2 linked regions of the Acidicapsa acidisoli genome follow. Each later gene encodes a partner of the first gene's protein in a complex. Links are inferred from orthologs where the notes say so. Each region holds a gene or a part of one and is shown on either strand. Other genes may lie near its edges.

Evidence for each region.
Region 2: the proteins of tig (region 1) and rpsG are in contact, whole or in part, in a crystal structure (PDB 3GTY), measured with the Thermotoga maritima proteins. The link is inferred for Acidicapsa acidisoli from one-to-one orthologs. Residues at the interface, in WP_004081061.1 of Thermotoga maritima: Glu122, Val124, Val129, Leu130, Tyr133, Glu188, Gly259, Ile262, Tyr263, Glu266, Ser270, Glu273, Gln274, Glu277, Arg308, Gln311, Ile312, Ser315, Tyr316, Glu325, Arg329, Arg336, Leu363, Phe366, Trp367, Arg373, Leu377, Arg381, Leu384, Glu387; in WP_004081843.1 of Thermotoga maritima: Lys34, Lys52, Lys55, Glu59, Arg62, Gln63, Glu66, Asn67, Lys69, Val71, Arg95, Ala109, Lys110, Lys111, Gly112, Arg113, Pro114, Glu117, Glu121, Ile124, Ala125, Tyr127, Asn128, Asn129, Thr130, Gly131, Lys135, Asp139, Arg142, Met143.

Annotation. Positions count from the first base shown.
Region 1 is NZ_JAGSYI010000002.1:1,279,424-1,283,112, forward strand. What follows is about bases 826-3,689. They hold tig (trigger factor), read left to right. Parts: upstream 826-1,480; coding sequence 1,481-2,899; downstream 2,900-3,689. Other genes in these bases: OHL23_RS15275 (aldose 1-epimerase), read left to right, coding at 826-897; OHL23_RS15280 (CPCC family cysteine-rich protein), read left to right, coding at 1,024-1,272; clpP (ATP-dependent Clp endopeptidase proteolytic subunit ClpP), read left to right, coding at 3,042-3,632; clpX (ATP-dependent Clp protease ATP-binding subunit ClpX), read left to right, coding at 3,669-3,689. In the rest of the region: more of OHL23_RS15275, read left to right, coding at 1-825. UniProt on the Bacillus subtilis protein: Involved in protein export. Acts as a chaperone by maintaining the newly synthesized protein in an open conformation. Functions as a peptidyl-prolyl cis-trans isomerase.
Region 2 is NZ_JAGSYI010000003.1:924,997-928,536, forward strand. Bases 826-3,540 are described here. They hold rpsG (30S ribosomal protein S7), read right to left. Parts: upstream 2,561-3,540; coding sequence 2,090-2,560; downstream 826-2,089. Other genes in these bases: fusA (elongation factor G), read right to left, coding at 826-1,971; rpsL (30S ribosomal protein S12), read right to left, coding at 2,608-3,012. Outside these bases: more of fusA, read right to left, coding at 1-825.

The DNA.
Region 1 (3,689 bases):
GACCAGGCCGCCGCAATCTTGAACGACAAAGACACGCCCAACGGCGACCTCTCCTACCGCCTCGGTGCGGCATTCCTGTTCCCCTATCCCAATCGCATTCGCGGCAAGCTCTCAGCAGACGGCAAGACGATCACCACAGAGTGGCACGGCCACACGCTCACCTTGCCGGCCAACAGCAGCGGCACCCTGCCCGGAGCCGAGCGCCACGCCATGCATGGCCTGATCCTGAAGACCAAAGTCGAAGACCTCAAGGTAAATCAGACAGCGGACGGCGGCAGCGTCTCCGGCGTCATTCATGGAGGCGATTTCAACGGACACTGGCTCTCGAAGAGCGATCTGGTTATCAAGGTCACTCTCACCGCCGACGGTGTCGACGCCTCGATCGTCGCCCACAACGTCGGCAGCGAATCCGAACCGGTGGCCATCGCGTGGCATCCGTACTTCAACCTGCCCAGCAACGACCGCAAACAGGTCCACATTCAGATCCCGGCCAGCGCCATGGCCGCCGTCGACAATTACGACAATGTATTTCCCACCGGCAAAATCGTCCCGGTCGCCGGAACAGCCTATGACTTCCAGGCTGCTGGCGGAAAGGCGCTCGGCGGTCAGTTCCTCGACGACAACTTCAGCCATCTGGAAAACAATGGCGGCCCGGTCGTGGTCACCATCACCGACCCGGCAGCCCATTACGGGGTCAAGATTGAAGGGTTGACACCAAATATCAAGACGATTCAAGTCTACGCACCGCCAACCAAAAACTTTGTCGCCGTGGAACACCAGTTCAACTTCGGCGATCCTTTTGGCAAGGAGTGGGGAAACATGGACACCGGCATGGTGACCCTGGCTCCCGGCAAAAGCACGCAATGGCATGTTCGCCTGAAGGTCTTCGTACCGTAGAAAATACTGCGTCGAAGAGAATTCCGGCCAGTTTCTCGGTGCACTCCGGCCTTGACGAATCCCCCGTCGAGACCGGAGCAGCCTCCTGTCGTCCTGTCCTGAGTTTTTGCGTCTTTTCTATGCAGGATGATTACCGCTACATTTCGCTGTCTTTGCTGTGGCGCGCGTACGCTTTCGTTGCCTGACTCCATGGAACTTTGCCCGGTTTGCTGGTGGGAGGACGACGGCCAGGATTCCGACGACGCTTCTGAGGTCCGGTCCACCGTAAACGGCGAGTTGAGCCTGAGCGAAGCCCGCCAAAACTACAAGCTTTGCGGAGCTGCCCATCCACGCTTCGTCCGCTACGTCCGCCCTGCGCTGCCCGAGGAAGAATAGGCTATTTACGCTGACCGGGCCAATTCTCCGGTCGCCGGTTTGACCGTCCCGGCGAACCCTCTTACCATTATCTAGAACGCCCTCTGCCCGCAGCCGTCGTTTCGCGGACATGCAACAGTCGTCAGGATTCGCACCTGACTGATTGAATGCTGTTTCGTCCGGCAGTTCCCAGCAGGCAATGAGGCCCAAGTATCTGGAAGGCAAAATTTTGAGCTCCGCAGAGACAATCGAAAATACCCCCCAATCCGTCGCCGAAACCTCCCTCCTGTCCCCGGAAGGCGAAAACACCGAGCACACCCACCACGATCACGACGGTCATGATCACAGCCACGACGGACACACCCACGGCCCGGTCCTGAACCCTGAATGTGTCCGCGAAGTCAAGATCGAAGCCCCCGTCGAAGAAGTGGACAAAGCCTTTGCCCGCGTGTTGAAGGAGTATAAGAGACACGCCAGGATTCCCGGCTTCCGCGCTGGAAAAGTGCCGGAAAGCGTCGTGCGCCGCCGTTTCGCCGAACAGATCAAGAAGGACGTCGTCGAGTCCCTGCTGCCTGAACGCTTCCAGGCCGCCATCGCAGCCGCCGGAATCGTTCCAGTTTCGCAGCCCCAGTTGACCGGCCTGACCCTCGAAGAGGGCAAAGCCCTGGACGGAACTGCGGTCTTTGAGGTTGTTCCCGCATTCTCTCTCGATGGCTACCAGGACGTGACCGTTCCCAAACCAACCGTCGAAGCCACCGAAGAAGAATTCCAGCAGGAACTGAAGCAGCTCCGCGAATCCCGCGCCACGGTCGAACCGGTTGAAGAGGACCGTCCTCTGGTCGATGGAGACTGGGCCCAGATCAGCTACAACGGTCAGGTGCAGGTGGGCGAAGGCGAAACCGCTCCGCCGCTGGCAGGTCAGGATGCTCTGGTCGAAATCGGAGGCGCAGAGACGCTGACGGCGTTCACCGAAGCGCTGCGCGGCTCCAAGGTAGGCCAGGAGTTGCAGGTCGAAGTGACCTACCCCGCCGAATACACCGAAAACAACCTTGCCGGCAAGACCGTCGCCTACACCGTCGAAGTCAAGGCGATCAAAAAGCGGAATCTTCCCGAACTGAACGACGAGTTCGCCACCGAACTGGGCGATTACGAGAACCTGGCCGCCCTCGAAACGCGTATCCGCGAACACTTGCTGGCCGCCAAGCAACGCCGCTCCGAGCAGGAAGTCCGCGAAGCTCTCTTCGCGGCGCTGAATGAGAAGTTCGCCTTCCCCGTACCGGAATCCCTGGTCCAGCAGCAGGTGGATGCCCGCCTCGACCGCGGTCTGCGCGCCCTTGCCTCTCAAGGTATGGACACGGAGATGATGCGCAAGCTGGACTTTACCCGCCTTCGTGCCGCACAGCGGGATTCTGCGGTCAACGAAGTCAAGACTTCGCTAATTCTCGACCGAATCGCCGATACAGAAGATATAGCTGTGACCGACGAGGAGGTCGATCACGAGATCTACATGGCCGCATTGCAATCGCGCGAGCCGGTCGAGACGCTTCGTGCCCGTTTGACGGAAGATGGTGGCCTCGCTAGAATCCGGGAACAATTGCGGCGCGAAAAAACAGCAAGTCTGCTGTACAACCGGCTTCCCGCAGCTTAGTTCTGCGGGATTTCTTCCTCCCCCGGGAAATATGGGCGGGGCTTTTTGAAAGAACCGGCAAGTTACTGAATAATTAGCCGGGAAAGATAATCTTGAGCGGGGTAGCACCGCGCCCCGGCGCAAAAAGTGAGAGAATAGCGCAATGGCATTAGTCCCCATGGTGGTCGAGCAGACGAGCCGAGGCGAGCGCGCCTACGACATATACTCCCGTCTGCTCCGCGATAACATCATCTTTCTAGGAACACCGATTGACGATCAGATTGCCAACCTTATCGTTGCGCAAATGCTGTTTCTCTCCGGCGAAGACCCAGAAAAAGACATCCAGCTCTACATCAACTCTCCCGGCGGCTCCATCACAGCCGGTCTTGCCATCTATGACACGATGCAATTTATCCGCAATAACGTCGTGACTTATTGCATCGGCCAGGCTGCCAGCATGGGCGCTTTCCTGCTTCTGGCGGGAACCAAGGGCAAGCGGTTTGCCTTGCCTAACTCGCGTATCCTTATTCACCAGCCCTCGATGGGCGGGTTGAGCGGTCAGGCCACGGACATCGACATTCATGCCCGCGAGATTCTCCGCATTCGCGAAATCACCAACACGCTGATGGCCAAGCACACCGGCCAAAGCCTCGACCGGATCGAACGCGATGTTGAGCGCGATTTCATCATGACCGCGCATCAGGCCAAAGAATATGGCATCATTGACGAAATCATCGACCGGCCCCGCACTTGAAGCTTTAGAAAGACTCGCTCTGGAGGTAGTAGTCCAATGAAAACGCGCACGGGACCC
Region 2 (3,540 bases), on another replicon or contig:
GTCATTCACGTAACCGAACATCTCCTTGAGCGGAACAATCGCCTTCACCAGCTGCGAACCCGCCGCATGCTCCAGGCTTTCGATCCGTCCGCGCCGGGAGTTGATGTCGCCAATGATCGTGCCGACGAATTCCTCGGGCACCGTGACTTCGACTGCCATCACCGGCTCAAGAAGCACGGGGCTGGCTTTCTTCGCGGCTTCCTTGAAGGCCATCGAACCGGCAATCTTGTAAGCCATTTCGTTCGAATCGACATCGTGGTAACTTCCGTCATAGAGCGTCACCGTCACATCGACCACTGGATAACCGGCCAGGATTCCACCATCCAGAGCTTCACGAATGCCCTGGTCGATCGGCTTGATGAATTCCTTCGGAATCGATCCACCCTTGATATCGTTGATGAACTCGTAGCCTTTGCCCGGTTCGCTCGGCTTCAAGCGAATCTTGCAATGCCCGTAGTTGCCCGAACCGCCGGTCTGACGAATGTACTTGCCTTCCGCCTCGGATTCCTTGCGGATCGTCTCACGGAACGCAACCTTAGGCTCGCCAACATTGGCCTCAACCTTGTGCTCGCGCTTCATACGGTCGACCAGAATTTCGAGGTGAAGCTCGCCCATGCCGCTGATGATTGTCTGTCCCGAATCCTCGTCCGTCCGAACCTTGAAGGTCGGATCCTCGTCCGAAAGCTTGCCAAGCGCCAAGCCCATCTTCTCCTGATCGGCCTTGGTCTTCGGCTCGATGGCGACCGAAATAACAGGCTCAGGGAAGGTAATCGCCGAAAGGGCAATCGGAGACGATGGCGCGCAGAGCGTATCGCCTGTCTTCAACTCCTTGAGACCCACGCAAGCACAAATGTCGCCAGCCATGATCTCGGTGATGTCTTCACGCTTGTTCGCGTGCATTTTCACCAGACGACCCACGCGTTCCGTCTTACCCGTGCGCGGATTCAAAATGGTGTCACCAGTCTTCAACTGCCCCGAGTACACGCGGATGAAGCCCAGCTTGCCGAACGGGTCATTGATCAGCTTGAAGCCGAGAGCCGAAAACGGCTCGCTGTCGTCCGAGTGGCGAATAAACACTTCTTCCGGATTCGAAGGGTTGATGCCTTCGATCGGCGGGATATCGAGCGGACTGGGGAGATAGTCCACCACCGCGTCCAGCAGTGTCTGAATGCCCTTGTTCTTGAAGGCCGATCCGCACATGACCGGAAAAAGCTTCAGACCGAGGGTTGCCTTGCGTAGACCAGCCTTGAGCTGGGCCGAGGTCGGCATCTCGCCATCGAGAAACTGCACCAGAATCTCGTCGTCGGTTTCGGCGACCATCTCAACCAACTGCATGCGAAAGGCTTCCGCCTTCTTGAGCAGGCTGGCAGGAATCTCTTCGACCGAATACTTCGCACCCATGGTTTCGTCGTGCCACAGAATGGCCTTCATATCCATGAGATCGATTACGCCCTTGAAATTAGCTTCCGCGCCAATCGGAATCTGGATGGCAACCGCGCGGGCACCGAGACGCTTGCGGATAGACTCCATCACGATCTCGAAATCTGCGCCGTTCTTATCCATCTTGTTCACGAAGCAGATACGCGGAACGCGATACTTGTCACCCTGACGCCAGACAGTCTCAGTTTGCGGCTGCACGCCCGACACCGAGTCAAACAGCGCAACGGCGCCGTCGAGCACCCGCAGCGAACGCTCGACCTCTGCCGTGAAATCGACGTGGCCCGGAGTATCGATGATATTGATACGGATGTTATTCCAGGTGCATGTGGTTGCAGCGGAAGTGATGGTAATTCCGCGCTCCTGCTCCTGCTCCATGTAGTCCATGGTCGCCGTGCCCTCATGCACCTCTCCGATACGGTGCGTGATGCCCGTATAGAAGAGGATGCGCTCGGTGGCAGTCGTCTTTCCGGCGTCAATGTGCGCCATGATTCCGATGTTCCGGCAACGATTTAACGGTACTGTGCGAGCCACGGATATTCTTCCCTGCGGACACCTTGGTCCGCTGTTATTGGTACTACTTGATTCGCTGCGGCCGAGCCCGAAAGCGCCCCGCCCTGCTACTCTTCTATCTGCAACCGGCTATCGCAAATTACCAGCGATAGTGCGCAAAAGCCTTATTGGCTTCCGCCATGCGGTGCACATCTTCCTTCTTCTTCATTGCCGCGCCGCGACCATTCGCCGCGTCAAGCAGCTCATTGGTCAGCTTGTCAATCATTCCCTTTTCGCCACGGGCGCGCCCATAGGTAATGAGCCAGCGAATCGCCAGAGACGTTCGGCGCTCCGGGTTCACTTCGATCGGAACCTGATAGTTTGCGCCGCCGACACGACGAGACTTCACCTCAAGGAGCGGCTTGCAGTTCTCGACCGCGCGCTTGAAGAGCTTGAGGGCTTCGTCGCCGCCTCGCTGCTCCAGGTTCGTCATCGACGTGTAGAAAATACCCTGAGCAGTCGACTTCTTTCCGCCCCACATTAATGAGTTCACAAACTTGGTGACCAGCGTCGAACCGTAAACCGGATCGGGAGCTACTTCCCGCTTCGCAATGTGACCTTTTCTCGGCATTCCTTAAATCCTTTTGCGCTCTGCTCGAGCCGCGTCAAAACCTGAGACTACTTCTTACCCTTGCCTGCCGGTGCCGCGCCGCCCTTGCCGCGCTTGGCTCCGTACTTCGACCGGCTCTGCTTACGATTGGCCACACCGACCGAATCCAGCGTGCCGCGCACAACGTGATAGCGAACGCCCGGCAGATCCTTCACACGGCCGCCGCGAATGAGCACAATCGAATGCTCCTGCAGATTGTGGCCAATGCCAGGAATGTAAGTCGTAACCTCGATCCCATTCGTGAGGCGCACACGGGCAACCTTACGCAGGGCCGAGTTCGGCTTCTTGGGGGTTTGCGTGTAAACGCGCGTGCAAACTCCACGCCGCTGCGGCGAAGCTTGCAGCGCCGGAGAGGCCGTCTTGTACCGTGGCGCCGTGCGCCCCTTGCGAACCAGCTGATTAAATGTGGGCAAACCGCAACTCCTTGAAACCGAACCGTTCAAAACCACTGCCGGGCAACATTCATTGCAACCGGCGAAAATCCTGTCATCGGCAAGCGCACACAGCCATATGGCTTCCCCGCGTTTTAAGCGCCCGAACACGGAGCGCAACAATGCGGAAGCCCAGGTTAGCTGCTTCGCGTCTGCCCTCGTACCAATACCAGACGAAAACCCGGACGGTGACCGTACGCTTCCTTCGATTCCAGAAAGGTCGATTCCGTTTCCTAAGTTTCGGCCTGCATAATCCTCCAAGGTGGAGGGGGTCGCAGGCACCGTAGCGAAAAGTCCAGCCCGCACAAGAGACGAGCTACTTCAGGACTATTGGGTGGCCCGATTTACCTTATTGAGCCTTTACCCTGGCGGCTTCTCAACCATCGGCTTTACCGACTTGAGGGCCGCTCTGCAAGATTTCCGCTTACAACACGCGGTTAACCCCGCTCTTGTGGAACCTTCTTACAATACCAAGAACCGTGGCCAAGGTCAATGGTTGCTTCCTTTGGA